DNA from 3 places in the Gilliamella sp. Nev3-1 genome. Region 1 is predicted to be linked to each of the others. Evidence: riboswitches for the same ligand, from Rfam matches in the RefSeq annotation. Region 1 holds a riboswitch; each other region holds the start of a gene.
The links. Region 1 has a riboswitch for thiamine pyrophosphate ahead of thiB (thiamine ABC transporter substrate binding subunit). Riboswitches for the same ligand answer to the same signal wherever they lie in the genome.
Positions count from the first base shown of each region.

Region 2: it holds a riboswitch for thiamine pyrophosphate, as region 1 does, so the genes downstream of both, thiM (hydroxyethylthiazole kinase) here and thiB (thiamine ABC transporter substrate binding subunit) in region 1, are expected to answer to the same signal.
Region 3: it holds a riboswitch for thiamine pyrophosphate, as region 1 does, so the genes downstream of both, thiM (hydroxyethylthiazole kinase) here and thiB (thiamine ABC transporter substrate binding subunit) in region 1, are expected to answer to the same signal.

Region 1 covers NZ_LZHN01000059.1:48,443-59,206, forward strand. The annotation lists gene A9G40_RS08720 (lysozyme) at 1-170, shown strand, start outside; gene A9G40_RS15015 (hypothetical protein) at 238-405, shown strand; partial or broken gene A9G40_RS15505 (transposase) at 515-676, shown strand; gene A9G40_RS08725 (hypothetical protein) at 1,010-2,200, shown strand; TPP riboswitch at 2,699-2,809, shown strand; gene thiB (thiamine ABC transporter substrate binding subunit) at 2,850-3,854, shown strand; gene thiP (thiamine/thiamine pyrophosphate ABC transporter permease) at 3,869-5,458, shown strand; gene thiQ (thiamine ABC transporter ATP-binding protein ThiQ) at 5,436-6,140, shown strand; gene dinB (DNA polymerase IV) at 6,883-7,938, shown strand; gene A9G40_RS08750 (6-phospho-beta-glucosidase) at 8,019-9,455, opposite strand; gene A9G40_RS08755 (glucose PTS transporter subunit IIA) at 9,469-10,764, opposite strand, start outside.
Region 2 covers NZ_LZHN01000004.1:1,128-11,891, reverse strand. The annotation lists partial or broken gene A9G40_RS00760 (LysE family transporter) at 1-40, shown strand, start outside; gene gutQ (arabinose-5-phosphate isomerase GutQ) at 242-1,204, shown strand; gene aroK (shikimate kinase AroK) at 1,389-1,910, shown strand; gene A9G40_RS00745 (SPOR domain-containing protein) at 1,978-2,766, shown strand; gene A9G40_RS00740 (Dam family site-specific DNA-(adenine-N6)-methyltransferase) at 2,815-3,636, shown strand; gene rpe (ribulose-phosphate 3-epimerase) at 3,676-4,353, shown strand; gene A9G40_RS00730 (phosphoglycolate phosphatase) at 4,346-5,041, shown strand; gene trpS (tryptophan--tRNA ligase) at 5,065-6,060, shown strand; gene trkA (Trk system potassium transporter TrkA) at 6,169-7,530, shown strand; TPP riboswitch at 7,570-7,671, shown strand; gene thiM (hydroxyethylthiazole kinase) at 7,728-8,516, shown strand; gene thiE (thiamine phosphate synthase) at 8,525-9,166, shown strand; gene thiD (bifunctional hydroxymethylpyrimidine kinase/phosphomethylpyrimidine kinase) at 9,177-9,971, shown strand; gene A9G40_RS00700 (STY0301 family protein) at 10,044-10,460, opposite strand.
Region 3 covers NZ_LZHN01000012.1:7,793-18,556, forward strand. The annotation lists gene thiD (bifunctional hydroxymethylpyrimidine kinase/phosphomethylpyrimidine kinase) at 1-649, opposite strand, end outside; gene thiE (thiamine phosphate synthase) at 660-1,301, opposite strand; gene thiM (hydroxyethylthiazole kinase) at 1,310-2,098, opposite strand; TPP riboswitch at 2,155-2,256, opposite strand; gene trkA (Trk system potassium transporter TrkA) at 2,296-3,657, opposite strand; gene trpS (tryptophan--tRNA ligase) at 3,766-4,761, opposite strand; gene A9G40_RS02910 (phosphoglycolate phosphatase) at 4,785-5,480, opposite strand; gene rpe (ribulose-phosphate 3-epimerase) at 5,473-6,150, opposite strand; gene A9G40_RS02920 (Dam family site-specific DNA-(adenine-N6)-methyltransferase) at 6,190-7,011, opposite strand; gene A9G40_RS02925 (SPOR domain-containing protein) at 7,060-7,848, opposite strand; gene aroK (shikimate kinase AroK) at 7,916-8,437, opposite strand; gene gutQ (arabinose-5-phosphate isomerase GutQ) at 8,622-9,584, opposite strand; partial or broken gene A9G40_RS02940 (LysE family transporter) at 9,786-10,408, opposite strand; gene A9G40_RS02945 (LTA synthase family protein) at 10,418-10,764, opposite strand, start outside.

The DNA of each region.
Region 1 (10,764 bases):
TGCGAACATCAACAATGTATAAGCATCTGAACAACGGGGATTATAAGGCTGCTTGTAATGAATTCCCAAGGTGGAATAAAGCAGGTGGTAAGGTTCTAAAAGGTTTAGTAATCAGACGAGAAAAGGAGAAGGCGTTATGTCTATCTTATGTTTTATCATCGCATCAATAATGGCGGTTAATGATGTCAATGGCTGGGGTTGGTTTTTATTTGTCTCGTTATTGTTGAGTGATTCATCATGTTCAACGTATCAAAAGTAAATATCTTATTGATTAGTATGTTGCTATTTGCTTGTTATTTCGCCTGCAAATATCGGCAAGATGAAAAGCTTGCTGTGATGAGAGCAAATAAAGCTGAAGAAAAGTATGAAAAATACCTACAAGATAACAATGAAGTAAAAAAATAGAATCAAACATTATTGAGGCGATAAGAAATCGGTGTAACTAGCCCCCCCTAAAATAGTACAGCAAAAAAGTAGAAAGTTCTCTATGATAAAAGTAAAAGAGGATTCAATTATGAAAAAAATGACTGAACATCAAATCGTCGCTATTTTAAAAGAAGCTGAAGCAGGTATTCCTGTCAAGGAACTCTGCCGTAAATAGGGCATGGGTAATTCAACTTTTTATCAATGGCGGGAAAAATACGGCGGTATGAAAATTTCAGACATCAAACGCTTAATTTTGTTATGGATAAGCTGATGAAAAATTGATATCGATTCGTTTTCGAACATTCAGCGTAATAGGTGTCTTTTTTGCTTTAAAGCAAAATCATAAAAAAAACAATAAAATCAATGGTTATTTTAATTTCTTGTTGTTTCGCTCACAATGCTTTATTTGCTTGGTTGTTTACAAATAGAATTCTAATAAGATCAATGCTGATGTTGTTTTGGGATTTGGTGATAATCTTTTAGATCAAAAAATACCTAAAACACTAGCCAAGATTTTTTTTAACAGTTATACTTTCATCAATTAAAAAACAAGCTCACTAAGCGAGCAATTAATTATAAAAAAGTGAAACAAAACAAAAATTTACTTGACAGGTCAAACAAAATGCCGTATCATCTTAAACACCAAACACCAAACACCAAACACCAGCGCTGGCAGTCCTATGTCTTAAATCGTTCGATTAACGCTGTTGGTCGAGTTTGTCGCTTTAGTTCATTTATCCCTTCGGGGTCATCTCTTAAATTATTATCACAACTTGCTAAAAAACCGTTACAGGCGTTGTCGCTATTACTATTTTTGCTATATTCATGGCATTTATATGCATTACCTCGTGATAATAATCGCAGTGATGCAATCATGCTGCCACCAGCCCCCTTTATCATGTTTGCTTCCCCTCATCTTTCCCCTTATTCATTTACTAATAATTCCGATGGGTTCGGTCCTACACCCACCGCGCCAGGATTTGTCTACAATAAAGGATTTTACAACACCCAATCATATGCCTCTAATTTTCCTACCACAGGGGCTAATGGGTTGTATTTTGATTTAGTCCTAGGTGGCGATGCCAATGATTTGATATGGAATACACCCATTACACACGAAGGAATTACTGCCACTGTAACCAAAATAACAGCGAATGATTCTTGGGTTCATGAAGCTTGTTCGAGTGTGAGTGTGATTCCCTGTGAACCACAGTTAGAAGCAAAAGTATTTGTACGCGTCACTTTAAACGGTCCATTTGCCGATGATACTCAGATAAATTCTGATAATCCAGTTCCAGTCTCTAAGCCAAGTTTACCACAAACATTTGAATTAGTGGGTAGAAATAGACATAATGAAGAGATTGTAAAATATGGTTTTGTGTTGAAGCACTGGTTTGTCCACCGTGGTGGTAGAGAAGGTAACCAATCAGAGCAAACCGCATGGTGTAGTGCGATAAATTATCGTATGCCAAAAGTAGAAGATCTGACCAATGCGAAGTGTCGTCCCAACCCTCGCCCTCGCGACGATTTTCCTTGTAGAAATGGAATAGATGGTGCCTTACCCCAATCATCAGATTATAATACGTTATTACGTCATGTTGATGCTGGCTTTATAACCGAGTGGGGGTCTTTGCTTAGTAATGCCGGCTTCAAGAACGACCTCTACTGGACTAGCGATAGCGATTTCTTCGTAGACTCGGGCTATGGTAAAGTAAAAAATCCAAATTCAAATTTTGTTTCTAGTATCAATTATGGTATGTGCGTTCACCCTTAATACTGACTTCTTAATTCTTATATAAAAGAATATGCAACTTGACATAAATAAAAGGTAAAGCTGTTAACGCATAATGCTCAACGTTAGTTAGTTTAAGTCGCCAAGCGAGCTAACGTTAAGTGCGTTTGTACAGTCAGCATATGTTTTTAATGCTGGCGTAAAAGTATTATTTAAACATCAATAAAATCAATCCTTTTTCTGACTGTTTTTTTATTGATAGCGCATTCACATTTTATAAAAGCCAAAGGTTATTATTATTTATTCAGAGTTAGAAAGTGTTAACACCACCGTAGCTTGTTACGTTATGGATAAGCTGATGAAAAATTGATATCGATTCGTTTTCGAGCATTCAGCGTAGTAAGTGTCTTTTTTGTTTTAAAGCAAAATCATAAAAAAAAACAATAAAATCAATGGTTATTTTAATTTCTTGTTGTTTCGCTCACAATGCTTTATTTGCTTGGTTGTTTACAAACATAATCCTAAACACTACACTAGTCAATGTTCTCAACGGGGTGCCCAGTGGGGCTGAGAATGTTAGCGTTAGATTAGCGTAACCCGTCGAACCTGAACTGGATCATGCCAGCGGAGGGATTTGAGTTATTATACCTACTCAAACCTTTTGTCTTTTATTTGCTATTTTGGAGGCAAAATGTTTTGTAAAAAATTGTTATTATCTTTGGTATTATCTGCACTTTTTATGGCAAATATTGCAAATGCTACCAACATAAAACCTACCTTGATTGTGTATAGCTACAACTCTTTTATTTCTGAGTGGGGGCCAGGGCGGGAAATTGAAAAGGGATTTGAAGCGCAGTGTGGTTGCGAAGTTGAGATTGTTACATTAGGCGATGGCGTATCGATTTTAAATCGAATGCGTCTTGAGGGCGATAAGACCAATGCCGATGTTGTTTTGGGATTAGACAATAATCTTTTAGAACAGGCTAAACAAGCCAATATTGTTATTCCTCACCAAATCAATAAACCCGATAATTTAAATACCAACTGGTGGGATGATGATTTTGTGCCTTATGATTTTGGCTATTTTGCTTTTATTTATAATCAACAAAAAATCAGCAATCCACCACGCTCTATGCATGAATTAGTTGATAATAAAGCCAACTGGAAGATTATCTATCAAGATCCTAGAACCAGCACTCCGGGGTTAGGTTTATTATTTTGGATAAAGAATATTTATGGTGATGATGCCTCATCAGCATGGCAAAAAATAGCTAAAAACACCGTGACAGTAACTAAGGGCTGGAGTGAAGCTTATGGGCTATTTTTAAAGGGTGAAGCTGATTTTGTGCTTAGCTATAGCACTTCACCTGTTGCTCATATTATGAATGATAATGATTATCGTTATGCTGCGGCTATTTTTGATGAAGGGCATTATCGTCAAGTTGAAGTTGCTGGTATTACTAAATATAGTCAGCAACCCGAATTAGCACGGGCTTTTTTGCAATATTTATTGACCCCCGATGTGCAACGTCAATTTGCTGAGAAAAATACCATGTACCCTATTATTAATACATCGTTACCTGAAGCTTTTAAGCAAGTTAAGCCTATAAATAAAGCGCTTGAGTTTGATGCAAAGCAAGTTGAACATAATCAAAAAACGTGGGTACGAGAATGGCAGTCTGCCATTAGCAAGTAGTTTTATTTTACCTAATGTCGAAGTTAAGAATATTACTCCCAGGAATTAGCGCTGCTAGCCTGATCTTAATGATATTAGGCGCAGCACTCTTTGCGCTTTGTTTGACTGCGATTAAATTTAATAATTTAGTCGTCTATTTTGATGAGTATTTATTACATGTTATTTGGATAACTTTATTTCAAGCAACATTATCGACTTTATTATCTGTATTATTGGCAATTATCATGGCTAAAGCTTTGTCGATGATTGATTTTTTAGGTAAAAGATTATTATTGCGCATTATGCCAATTACCTTTATTTTACCGACACTTGTTGTAGTCACTGGGTTGTTGTCGGTTTATGGTAAACAGGGCTTATTAGCGACTGTTTTCGGTTATTTTGGGGTGCCTTTTATGACATCGATTTATGGGTTAACAGGCATTTTACTTGCACATGTATTTTTAAATTTTCCGTATGCTTGCTGTCTATTCTATCGAACGTTAAATAGTGCACCAGTTGAACACAAACAGCTAGCTGCACAATTAAACTTTTCAAGTTTTACTTACTTTAAATTGATTGAGTGGCCATTACTGCGTCGGCAACTGTTCCCGATGGCTGCGCTTATTTTTATGCTGTGTTTTTCTAGCTTTGCGATCGTATTAGCGCTAGGAGGTGGACCAAAATATACAACATTTGAAGTCGCCATTTATCAATCTATTCGTGATTTAGATTTAGCTCAGGCTGTGCTTTTAGCTTGTTTACAGTTTATTTGTTGTGTTTGTTTTATTTGCTTGATGCAAAAATTTACTCATAATAATAACCACCATCAAAAACCTAATACATGCTATGTTAGGCAAAGTTACCGTTTGCCTGTTTCAAATCATTTAGCCTTTTTATATATGATTATTATTGTTACTGGTGGGTTATTTATTTTGCTACCGATTATGACCCTACTCATTGGAGGGGGATATTTTTTTCAATGGTCATTTTTAACTGCGTCTTTTCAACAGGCAGTTATGTTTTCATTATTAATTGCTTTTGGCTCAGCTACTATTGCCATGTTGCTAGCATTGTTATTACTTTATACTAATAGCCGTTTGTTAATTAATCACAAAATACAGTGGAGCAACCAATTAATGTTAGTTGGATCGCTAATTTTAATTATTCCCAGCATGGTATTTTCATCAGGTCTATTTTTATTATTATTTCCCTTTGCGCATAGTTTTATCGTTGTTTGCCTTTTAATTATGCTATGTAATGGTTTAATGGCATTGCCTTTTATATTGAAAAATCTTGCTGTACCTATGTTTGATGTTGTATCGCGCTATTGGCAATTAAGTCAATCACTTAATATTAATGGCTTTTTTCACTTTTATTTGATTGAATATAAAGCACTAAAAAGATTAATTATCCAGAGTTTTGCTCTGTCTGCAATATTATCATTGGGTGATTTTGGTATTATTGCTTTATTTGGTGGGAAATCAGTGACCACATTACCGTATTATTTGTATGAACAAATATCAAGTTATCATTATAAAGAAAGTGCCGTAACGGCCGCATTATTGTTAATATTATCTTTTAGTTTATTGGTTGTGATGGATTATGATCGAACTAAATCAAATTAATTATCATTACGATAATTTTAAAATGCATTTTAATATCAAAATTGCAGCAAAAGAAAAAGTCGTCATTATTGGACGCAGTGGTGCTGGTAAAAGTACCTTGTTAAATTTGATTGCTGGATTTGTTTTACCAAACTCGGGGCAAATTTTACTTAATCATCAAAATATGACTCGCACCTTGCCAGGCAAACGCCCCGTTTCGATTTTATTTCAACGTAACAATTTATTTAACCATTTAACCGTTGAGCAAAATATTGGTTTAGGTATAAAACCTTGTTTAAAACTGAATGCATCTGAACGGCAAACAATAGAAGATATACTAGTTAAGGTTAGTTTAGCAGGTTTTAACAATCGTTATCCTAATCAGCTTTCAGGCGGGCAACGGCAACGTGTGGCATTAGCGCGTTGTTTAATTCAGCATCGCCCTGTTTTATTGTTAGATGAACCATTTTCAGCGCTCGATCAAGCTCTGCGTTTTGAAATGTTGGCGTTAGTCGATCAAATTTGTGATGATTTCAATTTAACTTTAATGATGGTATCACACTATCTTGATGATTCACTTAATTATTTTTCACGTTGTTTGGTGGTTGATAATGGCAACATTGTTTTTAACGATTTACCAACACAGCTTGCACAATCTAAACATAACGAAATTGCAAAAATGTTGGGTTTTAATTATTCTTAAAAAGGGTTGAAGCTTGGAAATAACACTTTTACCTGCCTATTTTATTATTCAATATTAAGTGAATTGTGATTTTATTGAGTTAAAAAATTACGATTAATTGATTAATTACAAATTTATTAATTAGATGTTTATAAATTGCACTATCTCTATTTTGTTGGTCAACGCTTAAGGTTTAATTAATCTATTTAGATTAAATTACCTTAATTATTAACAACATTAATTAATTATTTATGCAAAATGGACATACATGCCATAAGTTTAGTTGGTTAGTACTTAGCTCTGATAGCTTATTTTTCACTTATTTGTTTGTGCTTTACCGCTATATATTTTTATTTATGATCACGACGAAGATGTTTATCAAATACTATCCCAGAATATATTAGTAAGAAACGAGAAAACACTGACTTGAACTGTGTTTTCTGCTTTGGTTATTGCTAGCGTGAATATCAACGTATACAAACCATTATCAAACTATGTCAATCGAAAATTTAGCACATAAAACGTAATTCACACATGATTAGTTTTTACTGGATTAAGTGATAGCTTATATGTTACTGAAAAAATTTTAGTTAATCGGAAATTTTCCATGAATCGATCCGTTGGGTTGGTGATCCTTATGATAAAAAAGGGTTAATTGATTTTGATAAATTAGAAAAGTAGCTATCGTCGGTGTTTACACTGCCACTTAAGGTGTGATATTGTATATTTATACAGTTATATTTTATTTGCCGTAATACCGTTTATGCGAAAAATTATTCATGTTGATATGGATTGTTTTTATGCCGCTGTTGAAATGAGAGATAATCCCCGTTATCGTAATGTGCCTATTGCGGTGGGGGGCGATCCTCGTAAGCGCGGTGTGGTGGCTACTGCCAATTATTTAGCACGCCAATATGGTGTGCACAGTGCAATGTCAATGGCACAAGCTATAAAACTGTGCCCCAATCTTAAAATTATACCCGGTAGGCATGCGGTATATAAAGAAGTATCAAACCAGATCCACCAAATATTTAAGCGGTATACCCAAGCGATTGAGGCGCTATCACTTGACGAAGCTTATCTTGATGTGACTGATTGTAAACTATGTCACGGCTCGGCAACTTTGATTGCGCAAGATATCCGCCAAGCTATTTTTAAGGAACTTGAGTTAACCGCATCGGCTGGTGTTGCTCCACTGAAGTTTCTTGCCAAAATCGCTTCTGACATGAATAAACCTAATGGTCAATATGTGATAACACCTGATGAAGTTGATGGCTTTATTGAACAGCTCCCTTTAAAAAAAATTCCTGGTGTGGGAAAAGTGACTGAAAAAAAATTAGCTGATTTGGGATTATTTACCTGCCAAGATATAGTCAATTATGATGTGACTAAATTATTTAACCATTTTGGCAAATTTGGGCGAGTCTTGTATGAACGATGCCAAGGTATTGATGAGAGAGAAGTATGTAATGACAGGCAACGCAAATCGGTTGGTGTCGAGCGCACTTTAGTTGATGATATTCATCATTGGGAAGCGTGTTTATTACAGTTTGATTCATTATTTGAAGAGCTTGAAAAACGATTAAGTAAAGTGCGTTCTGATTTATCGATCGCTCGGCAGGGTGTCAAATTTAAGTTCGATGATTTTCAACTTACCACTCAAGAGCATGTATGGTCAAAACTAGATAAGGCCGATTTAATTAAACAAGCCCATAAAGTTTGGTTAGAACGTCGTAACGGGCGTGGCGTTCGGTTAATTGGTTTTCATGTCACGTTAATCGATCCACAAGTTGAAAAACAGCTCATTTTTCCATTTTAAGCTTTTTTCTTATAAAAAAAGAGGATGCAGGCAAAGCCTGTATTCATCCTCATAATCATTTATCAATTAATGGATAATTATCACTTTAAACTTGCACCATTGGTGCTAATAACTTTTTTATACCATTCAAAAGAATCTTTTTTATAACGCTTCATGCTACCGTTGCCTTCATTATCACGGTCAACATAAATTACACCATAGCGTTTTTTCATTTCACCAGTGGTAAATGACACCACATCAATAATCCCCCAAGCGGTATAGCCCATCACATCAACACCATCATAATCCATGGCGGTTTGCATCGCTTTGATATGAGCACCTAGGTATTCAATGCGTGGTTTGTCATGCACTTGGTTACCATTTTCTAGCTCATCAATGGCACCAAATCCATTTTCGACAATAAATAATGGTAACTGATAACGATCATATAAACGGTTTAAGGTATAACGTAATCCTTCAGGATCAATAGGCCAACCCCAGTCACTGCTTTTAATATAAGGATTTTCAACCGCATTAGGTAGCGCTCCGTTAACAATGTTATCGCGATTGTCATTTTTGGCATCTGCTTTTACAACCGTTGACATGTAGTAACTAAAACCAATGTAATCAACTGTACCTTGTTTTAAATAAGCAAGATCTTCTTGTGTAATATCAAGTTTATAGCCTTCACGTTCGAACTCTTTTAATGCATATGCAGGGTAATAGCCACGAACGTGAACATCAGGGAAGAAGAAGCGTTGATGCATAGCGATTTCTGATGCCATCATATCTTCAGGGTTACAAGAATATGGATAAATTGGCACATGTGACACCATACAACCAATTTGAAAATCTGGATTGATTTTTTTACCAGCAATCACCGCTTTGGCACTGGCTAATAGTTCATAGTGAGCAACTTGGTACAGAACTTCTTGCGGATTTTCGCCCGGTTTAACTTGGACGCCCGAATTCGTCCAAAAGAAGATAGGATTACTGGTATCCATTTGATTATTAATTTCGTTAAATGTCATCCAGTATTTGACTTTATTTTTATAACGCTCAAAACACGCAGTGGCAAAACGTTCAAAAAATTCCACTGTTTTACGGTTTCTAAAACCACCATAATGGCGAGCTATATGTAATGGCATTTCAAAATGTGATAGCGTGATAACAGGCTCTATGCCATGAGCAATGAGTTCATCAAAAACATTATCATAAAAGCGCAGGCCTTCTTCGTTTGGCTCAAGCTCATCACCTTTTGGAAAAATGCGTGTCCAAGCAATTGACGTGCGTAAACATTTAAGACCTAATTCAGCAAAGAGTTTGATATCATCTTTATAATGATGATAAAAATCAATGGCCGTATGGTTTGGGTAAAACTTATCGGGTTCAATATCTTGGGTGATTTGTCTTGCAACGCCATGAGCACCAGCGGTCATAACATCAACCACGCTGGGTCCTTTACCGCCTTCGTTCCAGCCACCTTCAAATTGGTGAGCGGCTAAAGCGCCGCCCCATAAAAATGGTTTTTTAGTCATTTTTGATTCCTTGTTATTGCTTAATTTTAAATATGATATCATCAACTGTTACTTCTGTTTTATCCGTTAATGAAATGAATTGGTATTGATCGGTATTAACAATAATAATTGGGGTGATTAACGGGTAGCCAGCTTGCTTAATTGCCTCAGGATTGAAGCTGATGAGTAAATCACCTTTTTTTACTTTTTGGTGTAATTCAACGTGATATGCAAACTCGTTATTGGTCAAATTAACCGTATCAATCCCCACATGAATTAGTAACTCAACGCCGTTATCTAATGTTAAACCAATGGCATGTTTAGAATTTTCAAATACCGCAGTTACCTCGGCATCAAAAGGCGCATAGACGTGATTATCAGTCGGTTCAATCGCAATCCCTTCGCCCATTAATTTTTGTGAAAAAGCAGGATCAGGTACTTCACTTAGGGGTAAAGCATGTCCTGTCATTGGGCTTGTGATATCCAGCTCGTCAAGCAAGACTTTAGGCGTATCATTTTCAATAACAGACTCATCTTGTTTCGTTTCACCAGTACCAAAGATTTGAATTAAAACGACAGGTCCCACCAAAGCAATAAGTGACCCAACTGCAACACCAATAAATGAGCTAGGGCTGTTTGGGCTAATTGCATTGACGATAGTTAAAGGGCCAGGCAAACCAGCATAAGCAAAGTAGTGAGGAGAAAAGAAACCAGCCACAATACCACCACAAGCAGCCGAAATACAGCCATAAATAAATGGCTTTTTAAAACGTAAGTTAACGCCATAAATAGCTGGTTCGGTTATCCCAAATAAGCCAGTAATAAAAGCGGATAATGAAATGCCTTTCATCTCTTGAGTTTTTGTTTTTAAATAAAAACCAAATGCTGCCCCGACTTGACCAATAACGGCGATGGTTTGAAATGCTTGGAAAGAGTCTTGACCATATTGTTTAAAGTTTTCAACGATAACCGGTGTGATCCCCCAGTGCACGCCAAAAATAACAAACACTTGCCAAACTGCACCAATAATTCCACCAGCAAACGATGGAGCTAAATTAACAAACCAGTTATAACCATCAGCAATATATTGTGCACCATTGGCAGTTAATGGACCAACAATAAGTAATGTTAAAGGTACCATAATGACAAGACTAAATAATGGTAATAGCACCGGTTTTATAATACTGTGCAGGCGAGGTTCTAAGAAGCGCTCTAAATAAGAGAGTAACCAAACTAAAAAGAGTGGTGGTAAAACGGTTGAGGCATAAGTGGTTTTCGATAGTGCAATGCCAAATAGATCAATTTCTTGCCCCTCGCTTATTAGTTTTGC
Region 2 (10,764 bases), on a different contig from region 1:
TTTAACTACATTAGGCGTAAAAGTTGCTTTCGGACTTTAAGTTACTCTAATGTTGTGAACTCATATTTACTTTCAAGCACCTGTTTACCTGAAAAGTTTTGATAAAAAGACTTTCTTTTTTTGAATATTCGATCGTTAATTGTTAAACTGATAATAGTTTAGCTTTTATAATCGATTACTTTTATTTACCGATTATACATTCACTGGACACTGATTTTTTTATTCGACAGGCTAATTGAAAATGGATAAATTATTACAATATGGTCGAGAAGTTCTTGAACTAGAGTTACAAGAAGCGGAAAAGTTACCTAATCGGCTTGGCAAAGATTTTATTAATGCATGCCAACTTATCTTAACCACCAAAGGTAAGGTTGTTGTTTCAGGTATTGGGAAATCAGGACATATTGGGAAAAAAATTGCTGCATCGTTAGCAAGCACGGGCAGCCCCGCTTTTTTTATGCATCCTTCGGAAGCATTGCATGGCGATTTAGGCATGGTAACAGCCAATGATGTGGCTATTTTAATTTCTTATTCCGGACGGGCAAAAGAATTTAATATTATTCTGCCGATCCTCGCTACAATGAATGTACCCGTAATTGCAATTACGGGCGGAGTTGATTCGCCATTGGCTAAATCAGCTCAAGCTATTTTAAATATCTCGATAGAAAAAGAAGCATGCCCAATGGGATTAGCGCCAACATCAAGTTCAACCAACACATTATTGATGGGTGATGCGCTAGCGATTGCTGTAATGCGAGCTCGAGGCTTTAGAGAAGAAGATTTTGCTCGCTCCCACCCAGCAGGTAGTTTAGGTGCTAAATTACTTAATCATGTCAGAGATGTGATGCGAACAGGCGATCGAATACCTAAAGTTCCACAAACAGCAACGGTTCTTGATGCTATGCTAGAATTAAGTCGAACAGGTGTAGGTTTAGTTGCAATCTGTCAGAATAATAATAAAATAATTGGAGTATTTACCGATGGCGATTTACGTCGGTTATTATTGAAAAATGGTACATTACAAGATAGTATTTTGGATGTTATGACCAGCCCAGGATACCTTATCCCTGATAATTGGAAAGCGGTTGAAGCATTAAAATCCTTTAATGATCACAATATTACCGCTGCACCAGTCGTTAACAATGAGGGTGAATTAGTCGGTGCTTTAAATATTCATGATTTGCATCAAGCTGGTATTAGCTAAAACTATTAATAAATACCTATTGCCAAAAGGTGCTATCTATTGAGATAATTACCGACCTAAATTTTTGTCGTTAGACGGAGATCAAAGGAAAAGTTACACAATTGAATTTTGTATGATTTTTAATCAACTAAAATTGATGTTGTGTTGTATATTTTAACCAAAATTAATAGATGATGAAACTACAATGGCAGAAAAGCGAAATATCTTTCTAATTGGCCCTATGGGGGCAGGAAAAAGCACAATAGGCCGACAAATTGCGCAACAGTTAGGCATGGATTTTTTTGACTCAGATCAAGAGATTGAGAAACGTACTGGAGCCGATATTGCATGGATTTTTGACCTAGAAGGAGAAGAGGGATTCCGTGCCAGAGAAGAAAAAGTCATTAACGAATTGACTGAAAAACAAGGCGTAGTTCTGGCAACTGGTGGTGGTTCTGTCTTATCAAAAGAGACACGCAACCGATTGTCAGCACGTGGAATTGTTGTTTATCTTGAAACAACCATTGAAAAGCAAATGGCAAGAACACAAAAAGATAAACGCCGTCCATTACTGCAAGGTGGTAACACACCTCGTGAGCTTTATGAAGAACTTGCAGGTGAACGTGAACCTCTTTACAAAGAAATTGCCGATATTACCATTAAAACTGATGAACAAAGTGCCAAAGGTGTTGCCAGTTATATTATTGATAAAATAGAACAGATTTAAGCAACTTATTTTGGATGTAATAGCTATTAATGAAGTAATAAACCTTTTTATAGGTTAAGGAGTAAGTATGCGTGTAGATAAAGATGACCGTTATATTTTAGAGCAACCGAGTAAGGACTCTACGCCTTCATTAAAGTTGCTAAACCTTCTTCAAAATTTTCCAAAGAAAAAATTAGTTATCTTCGGTTCGGTAGCCATTATTTTTCTATTATTGCTTGGCTTGATTATTTTTTACTCTTCTCGCAAAAATGAAGTAACAGCATTAACATCACCTACCGTTAATGATGTTACGACAACAGAAGAAACTAACAGTTTGATTTCAAATGGGCAAAGTGGCGCAGTTGTTAATGGATCTCAAACTGAAAGTTCTGATAATACAGATGATAGTTTAAGCTCAATAGATAATCTAAATTCTGAGGTTAAGGGACACTCTAATACTATTACAACACAAAATAGAAGAACTAACGCTAGTATTTCTAATAATATAAATATTTCACAATCAACTAATACTAAGAAAAATAATAATGATCATGATAAGAAAACAGTTAATCGTAAAGAAGAAAAAGCTGATTTAGGAAAAAAAATTAAAATAAGTAATGATCATTATGTTATTCAGCTAAGTGCATCCAAATCAGTTGAGGGGTTGAAAAAATTTATTAAACAAAACAATATAACTAATTACCATATATATAAAACTGAATATAGTTCAGGAACGTGGTTTATTTTAGTAAAAGGTGATTATTCATCAGCTAATGAAGCACGTAAAGCTATTAAATCTTTACCATCAGCACTCTTAAAAGATAAACCATGGGTTAAATCGGGTGCGGTTGTTAATAAAGAAAAAATAGAAAAATAATAAGTAATATCGTTTATTTATCCAATCAACGACAAATAGGAGTATCCGTTGAAGAAGCAACGAGCCTTTTTAAAATGGGCTGGAGGAAAGTATGAGCTTGTGGACACAATCAAACGGTATCTTCCAGAAGGCGATCTATTGATTGAGCCTTTTGTCGGAGCTGGTTCTGTGTTTTTAAATACAAACTACGAAAACTATATTTTAGCGGATATCAATCAAGACTTAATTTCACTATATACCTTGTTACAATCAACTCCAGATCAATTTATTCGTGATCTCAGATTGCTTTTTACTACTCAAAATAATCAACCTGATGCGTTTTATCAGCTTAGAGATGTATTTAATCATAGTAAAGATCGATATTTTAGATCATTATTATTTGTTTATTTAAACCGACATTGTTATAACGGCCTATGTCGTTATAACAATAGTGGATTATTTAATGTGCCATTTGGGCGTTATAAAACCATTTATTTTCCTGAAAAAGAACTTTATTTTTTTGCAGAAAAAGCACAAAAAGCGAAATTTATTTGCGCACCTTATCATGAGGTCATGAAGAAGGCAGAAAGAAATTCGGTTATTTATTGTGATCCGCCCTACATACCCCCAAATCAATCAGTAGGGTTTACAGCTTATTATTCAAATATTTTTGGATTTGAAGAACATAAAAACTTGTCGAAATTGGCTGAAACTATAGCATATAAAAAGAATATACCCGTGCTAGTATCTAATCATTATACTGATTACACAATGACTCTTTATAGCAAAGCAAGCGAGCTTTATCGCGCAGAAATGCGTCGTTCAATTAGCTGTGCAGGTGAGGGTCGTAAAAAAATTGATGAGATTTTAGCTCTCTATAAAAAGTCATAATCAGGCTTGAATATAAAATGGGTTATCATGAGGTAGGTTATGAAAAAATTTATTATTGCTCCATCAATATTGTCAGCTGATTTTGCGCGCCTTGGTGAAGATGCGCAAAAGGTCATTGACGCCGGAGCCGATGTTATCCATTTTGATGTTATGGATAACCATTTTGTACCTAATCTAACAATGGGGGCGATGTTTTGTAAAGCACTGCGAGATTATGGCATTAGCGTACCTATTGATGTGCATTTGATGGTATCCCCTGTTGAAGAGCTAATAGCCTCATTTGCTAAAGCTGGTGCTACTAATATCTCTATTCATCCAGAAGCGACGATTCATTTAGATCGCTCATTACAATTAATTAAAGATCATGGTTGCACGGCAGGTATTGTATTAAATCCAGCCACTCCGCTGGATTATTTAGATTATGTCATGGACAAAATTGATATTATTTTGTTGATGAGCGTTAATCCTGGCTTTGGGGGGCAATCTTTTATTCCCGCAACCTTGAAAAAATTACACCAAGTTAAACAACGTATAATTGCATCAGGATTAAATATTCGTTTAGAAATTGACGGTGGGGTAAAAGTAGAAAATATTGCTGAAATAGCTAAAGCAGGTGCAGATATGTTTGTTGCTGGCTCCGCCATATTTAGCCAGCCTGATTATAAAACCGTCATTGATGCCATGCGTAAAGAGTTAGCAGGAGTGATACATGAATAAACTAAAAGATATTCAAGCAATCGCATTTGATTTAGATGGTACATTGGTTGATAGTGTGCCGGGACTGGCACTGGCTACACAAAATATGTTGGCAGAGTTGAATTTACCAACGATCAGCAATGAGCAGATCAAAAATTTCGTTGGTAATGGCATTGATATCATGCTAGAACGCGTTTTTAAAGCCATTACTATTGAGCCATCAAAAGAACAATTTGCCAAAGCCAAGATATTATTTAACCAACATTATGATAAAGTTATTGATGTCGAAACTAGGCTGTTTCCGAATGTTAAAGAAACTTTAAAAGTGCTTTATGATAATCATTATCCACTTGCATTAGTGACCAATAAGCCAGCCCAATTTTTACCTGCATTACTAGCGTCACTAGGCATAAAAGAGTTCTTTTCGCTAGTACTTGGCGGTGGCGATGTGATCAAATTAAAACCACACCCAGCTCCTTTGTATCAAGTAATGGCGAAATTTGGATTGTTTAGCGATCAGTTACTTTTTGTTGGTGATTCGAAAAACGATATCACTGCTGCGCAAAATGCTAACTGCCCAACTGTTGCCTTAAGCTATGGCTATAACTATGGCGTTTCAATTGCTACTAGTAATCCCGATTTTTTATTTGACGATTTTAAAGATATATTAACAATTCTACCTCAGCCAAAAGCTGATGCAAAAAAATAATGAGTATAAATTAGGAAGAAATTATGAGTAAACCGATTGTATTTAGTGGCGCTCAGCCATCAGGGGAACTAACACTTGGCAACTACTTAGGTGCTTTAAAAAATTGGGTGTCTTTGCAAAACGAATATGATTGCGTTTATTGTATTGTTAATCAGCATGCAATTACCGTACGTCAAGATCCAAACAAATTACGTAAAGCCACATTAGATACACTAGCCCTTTATTTAGCTTGTGGTATTGATCCGCAAAAAAGCACTATTTTTGTACAATCGCATGTGCCTGCACATGCAGAGTTAGGCTGGGCTTTAAATTGCTACACCTATTTTGGTGAGCTTAGCCGTATGACGCAATTTAAAGATAAGTCATCACGCCATTCAGAGAATATCAATGCAGGGCTATTTGATTATCCTGTACTTATGGCTGCTGATATTTTACTCTATCAAGCAAACTTAGTTCCTGTTGGTGATGATCAAAAACAGCATCTTGAATTATCGCGTGATATTGCTATGCGTTTTAATGCGCTTTATGGTGATATTTTTACTGTTCCCGAGCCGTTCATTGCCAGGGTTGGTGCGCGCGTTATGTCATTGCAAGAGCCGACTAAGAAAATGTCCAAATCAGATGAAAACCGTAATAATGTGATTGGTTTACTCGAAAATCCAAAAGATATTGAGAAGAAAATCAAACGTGCAATGACTGATTCTGATGAGCCACCAGTAGTACGCTATGATGTTAAAAATAAAGTTGGTGTTTCAAATCTACTTGATATTTTAACTGGTGTGACAGGTAAGCCTATTGCCGAGCTTGAAAAAGAGTTTGAAGGTAAAATGTATGGTCACCTCAAAACAGAAGTTGCAACGCAAGTCATTGATATGTTAACTACCTTGCAAGCTAAATATCATGAGTATCGTGACGATGAACATTATCTATTTTCAATCATGCAAGATGGAGCTGAAAAAGCACGTTCAAAAGCCGAGCCAACGTTGAAAAAAGTCTATGATGCAATCGGGTTTGTATAATTGCAAAATCAATAACAGATTGCGACTAAAAAATGAATGATATGCAATGGCTTTAATATACTAAGTAAATGGATAATGGTTAAAGCCATCTAAATATATAGGCTAGTTATGAAGATTATTATTCTTGGTGCAGGACAAACAGGTAGTGCACTTGCGGAATATCTTGTTACCGAAAAACAAAACGATATTACTGTGGTGGATGAAGATCATGATAGATTGCAATCGCTACAAGAGCGTTTTGATTTACAGGTAATTTGTGGAAAATCATCCTATCCTCAGGTATTAGAAAGTGCTGGCGCTGAATCGGCCGATATGCTTGTTGCTGTAACTAACTCTGATGAAGTCAATATGATGGCCTGCCAAATTGGTCATGTCTTATTTAGTATTCCACAAAAAGTGGCTCGCATTAGAGCGCCTGAATATAATGATGAAAATTATCCTTTTTTCAATAAAGACTGTATTAATATCGATCATATCATTGCCCCAGAAAATCTTATCACCAATCATATAAGTCAATTAGTTCAATACCCTGGCTCATTGCAATTTGCTTCTTTTTATGATAACCGAGTGTGTCTAGTGGCGGTAACGGCTTATTATGGCGGTGCTTTAGTTGGCAGTGAATTATCCGAGCTCAAAGAACATTTACCTCATGTTGAAGCGCGAGTGGTTGCTATTTATCGTAAAAACCGCTTTATTCGTCCGCTTGGCTCAACCTTGGTTGAAGCGGGAGATATGGTGTATTTTATTACGCCACCAGTTAATATCAAAGCTGTAACCAGCGAACTACAACGATTAGAAAAACCTTATAAGCGAATCATTATTAGTGGTGGTGGTAGTGTTGCTGTCGCTTTAGCAAAGCGTTTGGAAAATGATTACCAAGTCAAGTTAATTGAACGCAATGCTGAGCGAGCCGAACTCATTGCCGAGCAACTGGTTAATACCACAGTGTTGCATGGTGAGTCATCTGATCAAGAATTACTTTCACAAGAGCAAGTTGAGCTTACCGATCTTTTTATTGCAGTCACAGGTGACGATGAATCCAATATCATGTCATCTATGCTTGCCAAAAGAATGGGCGCAAAAAAAGTGATCGTACTAATTCAACGCCAAGCCTACCTTGAATTGATTAATGATAGTGTGATTGATATCGCAATATCGCCACAACATGCCACCATTTCAGAACTATTAAGTCATGTAAGACAAACTGGTATGGTTAAAGTCGTTTCGCTAAGGCAAGGCGAATCTGAAATTATCGAAGTGGTTGCCAAAGGCAATAATGATACATCAAAACTGGTGGGCAAAAATATTAATGGCTTAAAACTGCCTTCAGGTGCAACAATTGGAGCTGTTGTTCGTGGTGAAGATGTGATTATTATTAATACTGATTTGATGATAGAAGATAATGATCATCTAATCATCTTTTTGCCAGACAGAAAGGCAATAACAGATATTGAAAAGTTATTACAATAGTTTGTTAAAAACTGATAGTCAGTTCATAATGGATGAACAAATTTTGACTCGGGGTGTTTTTTGTTTTGACAAAAAACTGAGATTTTACCCGTTGAACCTGATCTGGGTTATGCCAGCGTAGGGAAGTCTAAGCCATCTTAGCTTTAATTTGGCAAATTCTTCCCAATATTTTAGTTCTAAAATAACAGGGAATAAATATGTTAGAAAACAAACCATTTCAATTAGTACAAGCAACTCCTTTTATCTATCATGTAAAACAACAAAACCCATTAGTGCATTGTATTACAAATGATGTGGTGCAAAATTTTACCGCAAATGTGTTACTCGCTATTGGTGCATCACCAGCAATGGTTATTGCCAAGCAAGAGGTGGAGTCATTTATCACCATTGCGGATAGTTTATTGATTAATATTGGCACCATTCACAGTAGCACAGCCAAAAGTATGTTGTTAGCAACAATCCAAGCTTTGCAAACACAAACTCCATGGGTGCTTGATCCTGTCGCTGTGGGGGGGGCGCTTAATTATCGAACTGAAATTGTATGTCAATTACTATCATTAAAGCCAACAGTCATACGCGGTAATGCATCAGAAATATTAGTACTAAATGGTGAAAATGGATCATCGAAAGGACCTGATGGTCAAAACTCAACGACATCTGCTGTACATGCAGCCAAAGCACTTGCACAAAAATATCAAACGATTGTTGCAATGACGGGGGATATTGATTATATCACTAATGGCAACATCTTATATAGCATCACTGGTGGCGATATTGCTTTAACAAAAGTAACAGGAACAGGCTGTGCACTATCTGCTATGGTAGCTGCTTTTATTGCCAATTCATCAGATCCTTTATCAGCTACCGCCTCAGCTTGTTTTATGATGAAAAAAGCAGGTCAACTTGCCAATAAACAGCAAGGATTAGGTACCTTTGCGGTATCACTACTAGATCAACTATCTCTGTTTAATTCATTGCATCAATAAGGAACAAGATGAAAAAGCAATTAGATTTAACTCTTTATTTAGTCCTTGATCCATTATTATGTGGTGGTATTAGTGGCATGGTAAATACCACAAAAATTGCTGTTTCTAATGGGGCAACTGCAGTACAGTTAAGATCTGAACATAAGTTTAGCGGTAAAGATTGGTATTATGCCGCATTAGCATTGAAAGAAGCGCTGAATGAAACACCCGTACCACTGTTTATTAATGATCATGTCGATATTGCTTTAGCGGTTGACGCCGATGGTGTACATATTGGACAAAGTGATCTTCCTGTTGATGTTACTCGTCAATTAATTGGTAGAGATAAATGGTTAGGGTTTTCGATCGCTAATCGACGTCAACTTGATAGCGTTCCATGGCATAAGGTCGATTATATTGGTATTGGTCCTATCTTTCCAACCGCAACGAAAAAAGATGCAGCAGTAGCACTGGGAACCGAACAATTAATTGAACTAATAGAACTAAAGCAATGTCCTGCTGTAGCTATTGGCGGTATTGATGAAAATAATGTGACTAACGTTATTCAAACAGGTATCGACGGCGTTGCTGTGGTTTCAGCTATTTGTGGTAAACAAGATATTGAGCAAGCGACGTTATCGCTCATTACTCAAATCAGGAAGGCTAAATAGGGCATACATTATGACAACAATTGCATTAACCATTGCTGGGTCAGATCCCAGCGGTGGCGCAGGAATTCAAGCCGATTTAAAAACTTTTTCGGCACTCGGGGCTTATGGCATGTCAGTTATCACTGCATTAACGGCACAAAGCACACGAGGGGTTGATGCGGTATTAGCCATTACCCCTGAATTTGTTGCAGCTCAATTCAATACGCTATATCAAGATATTCAAATTAATAGTGTAAAAATGGGAATGCTAATGAATAAAGAGATAGTCATAGCAGTTCACCATCTTCTTATCACAAATGCTATTCCTGCTATCGTCTTAGATACTGTAATGATAGCTAAAGGAGGACATCCCCTGCTCAAATCTGATGCCATAACTGCTATTCGTGAGTTATTATTACCCTTAGCAACCATTGTTACTCCTAATATTCCTGAAGCAGCAGCACTACTTGATTGTGGTGAGGCCAAAAACGAAGATGATATGCAAAAGCAAGGGGATGAATTACTCAAATTGGGTTGCAAAGCGGTTTTAATGAAAGGCGGGCATTTGTCAGGTAGTCAAAGCCCTGATTATTTGATAACCCAAGATAATGTAATAAGAATAACTTCTCCACGAATTCAAACTAAAAATACTCACGGAACAGGTTGCACACTATCTGCAGCAATTGCCGCATTATTACCCAAATATAATTTAGTAGAAGCTGTAATGCAGGCTAAAAATTATTTGCAAGGAGCCATTAGCCATGCTGATAATTTAAATATTGGTAACGGAATTGGCCCAACACACCATTTTTACCGTTGGTGGTGACAGCACAATAAATAGTCTAAAAGGGATTTAAGTTGTCAGCTATTACATATAACAACAAATCCCATATTTCAACTAATGCAAATCTTTTGCTTCACTTGTGCTACAGGTAAGTGTTCCTTTTTTTCCTTGTTCATCTTCAAAATAATCAGCCCAACAACTTTTCATTGATAAATCAATTTTTTTTATTAGCTCAATTCTACTGCCATTATAAGAGCAACTAACATAATAAGGTTCAACATCAGCTTTAAAATCGACTTCCCATATTAACTCATGTTTCTTACCTTCAACCCATCCTTTTGCTGGTTTTAAACTGACCTTTCTAGAAGGCTTACCGTGATAAACAATCATGCTACTAAACGATATAGTTAAACTATTTATATCATCAGAAACCTCCCACCCATTAGGCCTGTTTTCAACTTCTTCTTTAGCCTTGATGTTTTGTGGGCAATCAATTTGATAGGCATTAACAAAAAAACTGCACCAAACCAAGCCATAATAGCTAGAGTAACACTCAATATTTTCCTTTTCATATTATCTATCCTTCTAACAATTACCTATTAATAAAAAGATAAAAGTATTCTAAGATTTCAAAAAATCATGCTAATATCTTAAATAAAAACAATTATAATTATTTATAAGTCATTAAGCTATTTTCACCATGTTATCTAAATTAAACGAGTTTTTTATTATTTCTGTTTTGGAGTAAGTTTTTAGCAAGATAGCATAACGGAGATATCGCCAAAAAAGCTCTATACCATAAAATAAGACTCATCACTATCATACAAAACTCAAA
Region 3 (10,764 bases), on a different contig from region 1:
CTGCAGATAGTGTGCAACCTGTTCCGTGAGTATTTTTAGTTTGAATTCGTGGAGAAGTTATTCTTATTACATTATCTTGGGTTATCAAATAATCAGGGCTTTGACTACCTGACAAATGCCCGCCTTTCATTAAAACCGCTTTGCAACCCAATTTGAGTAATTCATCCCCTTGCTTTTGCATATCATCTTCGTTTTTGGCCTCACCACAATCAAGTAGTGCTGCTGCTTCAGGAATATTAGGAGTAACAATGGTTGCTAAGGGTAATAATAACTCACGAATAGCAGTTATGGCATCAGATTTGAGCAGGGGATGTCCTCCTTTAGCTATCATTACAGTATCTAAGACGATAGCAGGAATAGCATTTGTGATAAGAAGATGGTGAACTGCTATGACTATCTCTTTATTCATTAGCATTCCCATTTTTACACTATTAATTTGAATATCTTGATATAGCGTATTGAATTGAGCTGCAACAAATTCAGGGGTAATGGCTAATACCGCATCAACCCCTCGTGTGCTTTGTGCCGTTAATGCAGTGATAACTGACATGCCATAAGCCCCGAGTGCCGAAAAAGTTTTTAAATCGGCTTGAATTCCTGCGCCACCGCTGGGATCTGACCCAGCAATGGTTAATGCAATTGTTGTCATAATGTATGCCCTATTTAGCCTTCCTGATTTGAGTAATGAGCGATAACGTCGCTTGCTCAATATCTTGTTTACCACAAATAGCTGAAACCACAGCAACGCCGTCGATACCTGTTTGAATAACGTTAGTCACATTATTTTCATCAATACCGCCAATAGCTACAGCAGGACATTGCTTTAGTTCTATTAGTTCAATTAATTGTTCGGTTCCCAGTGCTACTGCTGCATCTTTTTTCGTTGCGGTTGGAAAGATAGGACCAATACCAATATAATCGACCTTATGCCATGGAACGCTATCAAGTTGACGTCGATTAGCGATCGAAAACCCTAACCATTTATCTCTACCAATTAATTGACGAGTAACATCAACAGGAAGATCACTTTGTCCAATATGTACACCATCGGCGTCAACCGCTAAAGCAATATCGACATGATCATTAATAAACAGTGGTACGGGTGTTTCATTCAGCGCTTCTTTCAATGCTAATGCGGCATAATACCAATCTTTACCGCTAAACTTATGTTCAGATCTTAACTGTACTGCAGTTGCCCCATTAGAAACAGCAATTTTTGTGGTATTTACCATGCCACTAATACCACCACATAATAATGGATCAAGGACTAAATAAAGAGTTAAATCTAATTGCTTTTTCATCTTGTTCCTTATTGATGCAATGAATTAAACAGAGATAGTTGATCTAGTAGTGATACCGCAAAGGTACCTAATCCTTGCTGTTTATTGGCAAGTTGACCTGCTTTTTTCATCATAAAACAAGCTGAGGCGGTAGCTGATAAAGGATCTGATGAATTGGCAATAAAAGCAGCTACCATAGCAGATAGTGCACAGCCTGTTCCTGTTACTTTTGTTAAAGCAATATCGCCACCAGTGATGCTATATAAGATGTTGCCATTAGTGATATAATCAATATCCCCCGTCATTGCAACAATCGTTTGATATTTTTGTGCAAGTGCTTTGGCTGCATGTACAGCAGATGTCGTTGAGTTTTGACCATCAGGTCCTTTCGATGATCCATTTTCACCATTTAGTACTAATATTTCTGATGCATTACCGCGTATGACTGTTGGCTTTAATGATAGTAATTGACATACAATTTCAGTTCGATAATTAAGCGCCCCCCCCACAGCGACAGGATCAAGCACCCATGGAGTTTGTGTTTGCAAAGCTTGGATTGTTGCTAACAACATACTTTTGGCTGTGCTACTGTGAATGGTGCCAATATTAATCAATAAACTATCCGCAATGGTGATAAATGACTCCACCTCTTGCTTGGCAATAACCATTGCTGGTGATGCACCAATAGCGAGTAACACATTTGCGGTAAAATTTTGCACCACATCATTTGTAATACAATGCACTAATGGGTTTTGTTGTTTTACATGATAGATAAAAGGAGTTGCTTGTACTAATTGAAATGGTTTGTTTTCTAACATATTTATTCCCTGTTATTTTAGAACTAAAATATTGGGAAGAATTTGCCAAATTAAAGCTAAGATGGCTTAGACTTCCCTACGCTGGCATAACCCAGATCAGGTTCAACGGGTAAAATCTCAGTTTTTTGTCAAAACAAAAAACACCCCGAGTCAAAATTTGTTCATCCATTATGAACTGACTATCAGTTTTTAACAAACTATTGTAATAACTTTTCAATATCTGTTATTGCCTTTCTGTCTGGCAAAAAGATGATTAGATGATCATTATCTTCTATCATCAAATCAGTATTAATAATAATCACATCTTCACCACGAACAACAGCTCCAATTGTTGCACCTGAAGGCAGTTTTAAGCCATTAATATTTTTGCCCACCAGTTTTGATGTATCATTATTGCCTTTGGCAACCACTTCGATAATTTCAGATTCGCCTTGCCTTAGCGAAACGACTTTAACCATACCAGTTTGTCTTACATGACTTAATAGTTCTGAAATGGTGGCATGTTGTGGCGATATTGCGATATCAATCACACTATCATTAATCAATTCAAGGTAGGCTTGGCGTTGAATTAGTACGATCACTTTTTTTGCGCCCATTCTTTTGGCAAGCATAGATGACATGATATTGGATTCATCGTCACCTGTGACTGCAATAAAAAGATCGGTAAGCTCAACTTGCTCTTGTGAAAGTAATTCTTGATCAGATGACTCACCATGCAACACTGTGGTATTAACCAGTTGCTCGGCAATGAGTTCGGCTCGCTCAGCATTGCGTTCAATTAACTTGACTTGGTAATCATTTTCCAAACGCTTTGCTAAAGCGACAGCAACACTACCACCACCACTAATAATGATTCGCTTATAAGGTTTTTCTAATCGTTGTAGTTCGCTGGTTACAGCTTTGATATTAACTGGTGGCGTAATAAAATACACCATATCTCCCGCTTCAACCAAGGTTGAGCCAAGCGGACGAATAAAGCGGTTTTTACGATAAATAGCAACCACTCGCGCTTCAACATGAGGTAAATGTTCTTTGAGCTCGGATAATTCACTGCCAACTAAAGCACCGCCATAATAAGCCGTTACCGCCACTAGACACACTCGGTTATCATAAAAAGAAGCAAATTGCAATGAGCCAGGGTATTGAACTAATTGACTTATATGATTGGTGATAAGATTTTCTGGGGCAATGATATGATCGATATTAATACAGTCTTTATTGAAAAAAGGATAATTTTCATCATTATATTCAGGCGCTCTAATGCGAGCCACTTTTTGTGGAATACTAAATAAGACATGACCAATTTGGCAGGCCATCATATTGACTTCATCAGAGTTAGTTACAGCAACAAGCATATCGGCCGATTCAGCGCCAGCACTTTCTAATACCTGAGGATAGGATGATTTTCCACAAATTACCTGTAAATCAAAACGCTCTTGTAGCGATTGCAATCTATCATGATCTTCATCCACCACAGTAATATCGTTTTGTTTTTCGGTAACAAGATATTCCGCAAGTGCACTACCTGTTTGTCCTGCACCAAGAATAATAATCTTCATAACTAGCCTATATATTTAGATGGCTTTAACCATTATCCATTTACTTAGTATATTAAAGCCATTGCATATCATTCATTTTTTAGTCGCAATCTGTTATTGATTTTGCAATTATACAAACCCGATTGCATCATAGACTTTTTTCAACGTTGGCTCGGCTTTTGAACGTGCTTTTTCAGCTCCATCTTGCATGATTGAAAATAGATAATGTTCATCGTCACGATACTCATGATATTTAGCTTGCAAGGTAGTTAACATATCAATGACTTGCGTTGCAACTTCTGTTTTGAGGTGACCATACATTTTACCTTCAAACTCTTTTTCAAGCTCGGCAATAGGCTTACCTGTCACACCAGTTAAAATATCAAGTAGATTTGAAACACCAACTTTATTTTTAACATCATAGCGTACTACTGGTGGCTCATCAGAATCAGTCATTGCACGTTTGATTTTCTTCTCAATATCTTTTGGATTTTCGAGTAAACCAATCACATTATTACGGTTTTCATCTGATTTGGACATTTTCTTAGTCGGCTCTTGCAATGACATAACGCGCGCACCAACCCTGGCAATGAACGGCTCGGGAACAGTAAAAATATCACCATAAAGCGCATTAAAACGCATAGCAATATCACGCGATAATTCAAGATGCTGTTTTTGATCATCACCAACAGGAACTAAGTTTGCTTGATAGAGTAAAATATCAGCAGCCATAAGTACAGGATAATCAAATAGCCCTGCATTGATATTCTCTGAATGGCGTGATGACTTATCTTTAAATTGCGTCATACGGCTAAGCTCACCAAAATAGGTGTAGCAATTTAAAGCCCAGCCTAACTCTGCATGTGCAGGCACATGCGATTGTACAAAAATAGTGCTTTTTTGCGGATCAATACCACAAGCTAAATAAAGGGCTAGTGTATCTAATGTGGCTTTACGTAATTTGTTTGGATCTTGACGTACGGTAATTGCATGCTGATTAACAATACAATAAACGCAATCATATTCGTTTTGCAAAGACACCCAATTTTTTAAAGCACCTAAGTAGTTGCCAAGTGTTAGTTCCCCTGATGGCTGAGCGCCACTAAATACAATCGGTTTACTCATAATTTCTTCCTAATTTATACTCATTATTTTTTTGCATCAGCTTTTGGCTGAGGTAGAATTGTTAATATATCTTTAAAATCGTCAAATAAAAAATCGGGATTACTAGTAGCAATTGAAACGCCATAGTTATAGCCATAGCTTAAGGCAACAGTTGGGCAGTTAGCATTTTGCGCAGCAGTGATATCGTTTTTCGAATCACCAACAAAAAGTAACTGATCGCTAAACAATCCAAATTTCGCCATTACTTGATACAAAGGAGCTGGGTGTGGTTTTAATTTGATCACATCGCCACCGCCAAGTACTAGCGAAAAGAACTCTTTTATGCCTAGTGACGCTAGTAATGCAGGTAAAAATTGGGCTGGCTTATTGGTCACTAATGCAAGTGGATAATGATTATCATAAAGCACTTTTAAAGTTTCTTTAACATTCGGAAACAGCCTAGTTTCGACATCAATAACTTTATCATAATGTTGGTTAAATAATATCTTGGCTTTGGCAAATTGTTCTTTTGATGGCTCAATAGTAATGGCTTTAAAAACGCGTTCTAGCATGATATCAATGCCATTACCAACGAAATTTTTGATCTGCTCATTGCTGATCGTTGGTAAATTCAACTCTGCCAACATATTTTGTGTAGCCAGTGCCAGTCCCGGCACACTATCAACCAATGTACCATCTAAATCAAATGCGATTGCTTGAATATCTTTTAGTTTATTCATGTATCACTCCTGCTAACTCTTTACGCATGGCATCAATGACGGTTTTATAATCAGGCTGGCTAAATATGGCGGAGCCAGCAACAAACATATCTGCACCTGCTTTAGCTATTTCAGCAATATTTTCTACTTTTACCCCACCGTCAATTTCTAAACGAATATTTAATCCTGATGCAATTATACGTTGTTTAACTTGGTGTAATTTTTTCAAGGTTGCGGGAATAAAAGATTGCCCCCCAAAGCCAGGATTAACGCTCATCAACAAAATAATATCAATTTTGTCCATGACATAATCTAAATAATCCAGCGGAGTGGCTGGATTTAATACAATACCTGCCGTGCAACCATGATCTTTAATTAATTGTAATGAGCGATCTAAATGAATCGTCGCTTCTGGATGAATAGAGATATTAGTAGCACCAGCTTTAGCAAATGAGGCTATTAGCTCTTCAACAGGGGATACCATCAAATGCACATCAATAGGTACGCTAATGCCATAATCTCGCAGTGCTTTACAAAACATCGCCCCCATTGTTAGATTAGGTACAAAATGGTTATCCATAACATCAAAATGGATAACATCGGCTCCGGCGTCAATGACCTTTTGCGCATCTTCACCAAGGCGCGCAAAATCAGCTGACAATATTGATGGAGCAATAATAAATTTTTTCATAACCTACCTCATGATAACCCATTTTATATTCAAGCCTGATTATGACTTTTTATAGAGAGCTAAAATCTCATCAATTTTTTTACGACCCTCACCTGCACAGCTAATTGAACGACGCATTTCTGCGCGATAAAGCTCGCTTGCTTTGCTATAAAGAGTCATTGTGTAATCAGTATAATGATTAGATACTAGCACGGGTATATTCTTTTTATATGCTATAGTTTCAGCCAATTTCGACAAGTTTTTATGTTCTTCAAATCCAAAAATATTTGAATAATAAGCTGTAAACCCTACTGATTGATTTGGGGGTATGTAGGGCGGATCACAATAAATAACCGAATTTCTTTCTGCCTTCTTCATGACCTCATGATAAGGTGCGCAAATAAATTTCGCTTTTTGTGCTTTTTCTGCAAAAAAATAAAGTTCTTTTTCAGGAAAATAAATGGTTTTATAACGCCCAAATGGCACATTAAATAATCCACTATTGTTATAACGACATAGGCCGTTATAACAATGTCGGTTTAAATAAACAAATAATAATGATCTAAAATATCGATCTTTACTATGATTAAATACATCTCTAAGCTGATAAAACGCATCAGGTTGATTATTTTGAGTAGTAAAAAGCAATCTGAGATCACGAATAAATTGATCTGGAGTTGATTGTAACAAGGTATATAGTGAAATTAAGTCTTGATTGATATCCGCTAAAATATAGTTTTCGTAGTTTGTATTTAAAAACACAGAACCAGCTCCGACAAAAGGCTCAATCAATAGATCGCCTTCTGGAAGATACCGTTTGATTGTGTCCACAAGCTCATACTTTCCTCCAGCCCATTTTAAAAAGGCTCGTTGCTTCTTCAACGGATACTCCTATTTGTCGTTGATTGGATAAATAAACGATATTACTTATTATTTTTCTATTTTTTCTTTATTAACAACCGCACCCGATTTAACCCATGGTTTATCTTTTAAGAGTGCTGATGGTAAAGATTTAATAGCTTTACGTGCTTCATTAGCTGATGAATAATCACCTTTTACTAAAATAAACCACGTTCCTGAACTATATTCAGTTTTATATATATGGTAATTAGTTATATTGTTTTGTTTAATAAATTTTTTCAACCCCTCAACTGATTTGGATGCACTTAGCTGAATAACATAATGATCATTACTTATTTTAATTTTTTTTCCTAAATCAGCTTTTTCTTCTTTACGATTAACTGTTTTCTTATCATGATCATTATTATTTTTCTTAGTATTAGTTGATTGTGAAATATTTATATTATTAGAAATACTAGCGTTAGTTCTTCTATTTTGTGTTGTAATAGTATTAGAGTGTCCCTTAACCTCAGAATTTAGATTATCTATTGAGCTTAAACTATCATCTGTATTATCAGAACTTTCAGTTTGAGATCCATTAACAACTGCGCCACTTTGCCCATTTGAAATCAAACTGTTAGTTTCTTCTGTTGTCGTAACATCATTAACGGTAGGTGATGTTAATGCTGTTACTTCATTTTTGCGAGAAGAGTAAAAAATAATCAAGCCAAGCAATAATAGAAAAATAATGGCTACCGAACCGAAGATAACTAATTTTTTCTTTGGAAAATTTTGAAGAAGGTTTAGCAACTTTAATGAAGGCGTAGAGTCCTTACTCGGTTGCTCTAAAATATAACGGTCATCTTTATCTACACGCATACTTACTCCTTAACCTATAAAAAGGTTTATTACTTCATTAATAGCTATTACATCCAAAATAAGTTGCTTAAATCTGTTCTATTTTATCAATAATATAACTGGCAACACCTTTGGCACTTTGTTCATCAGTTTTAATGGTAATATCGGCAATTTCTTTGTAAAGAGGTTCACGTTCACCTGCAAGTTCTTCATAAAGCTCACGAGGTGTGTTACCACCTTGCAGTAATGGACGGCGTTTATCTTTTTGTGTTCTTGCCATTTGCTTTTCAATGGTTGTTTCAAGATAAACAACAATTCCACGTGCTGACAATCGGTTGCGTGTCTCTTTTGATAAGACAGAACCACCACCAGTTGCCAGAACTACGCCTTGTTTTTCAGTCAATTCGTTAATGACTTTTTCTTCTCTGGCACGGAATCCCTCTTCTCCTTCTAGGTCAAAAATCCATGCAATATCGGCTCCAGTACGTTTCTCAATCTCTTGATCTGAGTCAAAAAAATCCATGCCTAACTGTTGCGCAATTTGTCGGCCTATTGTGCTTTTTCCTGCCCCCATAGGGCCAATTAGAAAGATATTTCGCTTTTCTGCCATTGTAGTTTCATCATCTATTAATTTTGGTTAAAATATACAACACAACATCAATTTTAGTTGATTAAAAATCATACAAAATTCAATTGTGTAACTTTTCCTTTGATCTCCGTCTAACGACAAAAATTTAGGTCGGTAATTATCTCAATAGATAGCACCTTTTGGCAATAGGTATTTATTAATAGTTTTAGCTAATACCAGCTTGATGCAAATCATGAATATTTAAAGCACCGACTAATTCACCCTCATTGTTAACGACTGGTGCAGCGGTAATATTGTGATCATTAAAGGATTTTAATGCTTCAACCGCTTTCCAATTATCAGGGATAAGGTATCCTGGGCTGGTCATAACATCCAAAATACTATCTTGTAATGTACCATTTTTCAATAATAACCGACGTAAATCGCCATCGGTAAATACTCCAATTATTTTATTATTATTCTGACAGATTGCAACTAAACCTACACCTGTTCGACTTAATTCTAGCATAGCATCAAGAACCGTTGCTGTTTGTGGAACTTTAGGTATTCGATCGCCTGTTCGCATCACATCTCTGACATGATTAAGTAATTTAGCACCTAAACTACCTGCTGGGTGGGAGCGAGCAAAATCTTCTTCTCTAAAGCCTCGAGCTCGCATTACAGCAATCGCTAGCGCATCACCCATCAATAATGTGTTGGTTGAACTTGATGTTGGCGCTAATCCCATTGGGCATGCTTCTTTTTCTATCGAGATATTTAAAATAGCTTGAGCTGATTTAGCCAATGGCGAATCAACTCCGCCCGTAATTGCAATTACGGGTACATTCATTGTAGCGAGGATCGGCAGAATAATATTAAATTCTTTTGCCCGTCCGGAATAAGAAATTAAAATAGCCACATCATTGGCTGTTACCATGCCTAAATCGCCATGCAATGCTTCCGAAGGATGCATAAAAAAAGCGGGGCTGCCCGTGCTTGCTAACGATGCAGCAATTTTTTTCCCAATATGTCCTGATTTCCCAATACCTGAAACAACAACCTTACCTTTGGTGGTTAAGATAAGTTGGCATGCATTAATAAAATCTTTGCCAAGCCGATTAGGTAACTTTTCCGCTTCTTGTAACTCTAGTTCAAGAACTTCTCGACCATATTGTAATAATTTATCCATTTTCAATTAGCCTGTCGAATAAAAAAATCAGTGTCCAGTGAATGTATAATCGGTAAATAAAAGTAATCGATTATAAAAGCTAAACTATTATCAGTTTAACAATTAACGATCGAATATTCAAAAAAAGAAAGTCTTTTTATCAAAACTTTTCAGGTAAACAGGTGCTTGAAAGTAAATATGAGTTCACAACATTAGAGTAACTTAAAGTCCGAAAGCAACTTTTACGCCTAATGTAGTTAAAATGGTACCTAATAATTTATCGAAAATAGTTTGAATTTTAAAATAACGCCGTTGTATTGTTTGATTTTGAAAAACAAACACCACAAAAGGCCACCAAAAAAAGGCTTCAATCCAAATGATAAATGCAATGATAAGTTTACCAATCGTTGATGATTCAGCATCAAGCATTTGCGTAAAAATTGCTAGAAAAAATAACGTTGCTTTAGGGTTAAGTAAATTACATAAAAAACCTTGCGTAAAAGCCAATTTTGTTGAAATTAGCTGCTTAATTGGTTGTTTGCCAACTAAGCAAGTGGTCGCATTAGAGGCAAATAATGCTTTAAAGCCAAGCCATATAAGGAAAGCGGCACTGGCATAGCATAGCGTGTTATAGAGCAATGGAATGGTGCCAATCAACACCGCAAGACCAGCAACGCAATAGCTCATATGAATCAAAATAGCAGTGATCACATCTAAACAAGTAAATAATGCTGTTTTTCGGCGATAATTTAAACTGTTTTTAACACTAAAAAGAAATCAGGTCCAGACGGAATCATCCCCAAAAAACAGGTCGAGCCAACTAAAAGCAATGTATCCAACTCCATTTTCGGTACCTATTTAAATACCTGTGCTGAATTATTGATCGTTGCGATATTGGCTTTATTTTTTTCAATAAACTGTTTTTTATCAAAATTAGGGGCAGATAAATAGTCAGTTAGAAATTTGCCATTACTTGCAACTTGTGCCCCATTTAAAATTAAACGAGGCAAATCAATTTGGTAAATGGTTTGATCGGGTGTTTTTTGTAGATCTTGTATACTTGCGTTAGTTAATAGATAAAGCTTGCGCTCTTTTTGTGAAAGGCGATTAATGGTTGGCGTGCCAGATCCCATCATTAAATGATCTGGGAAAATATAAAATACAGTGTTTTCTAATACCCCTTCATCTTTTAATTGTTGAA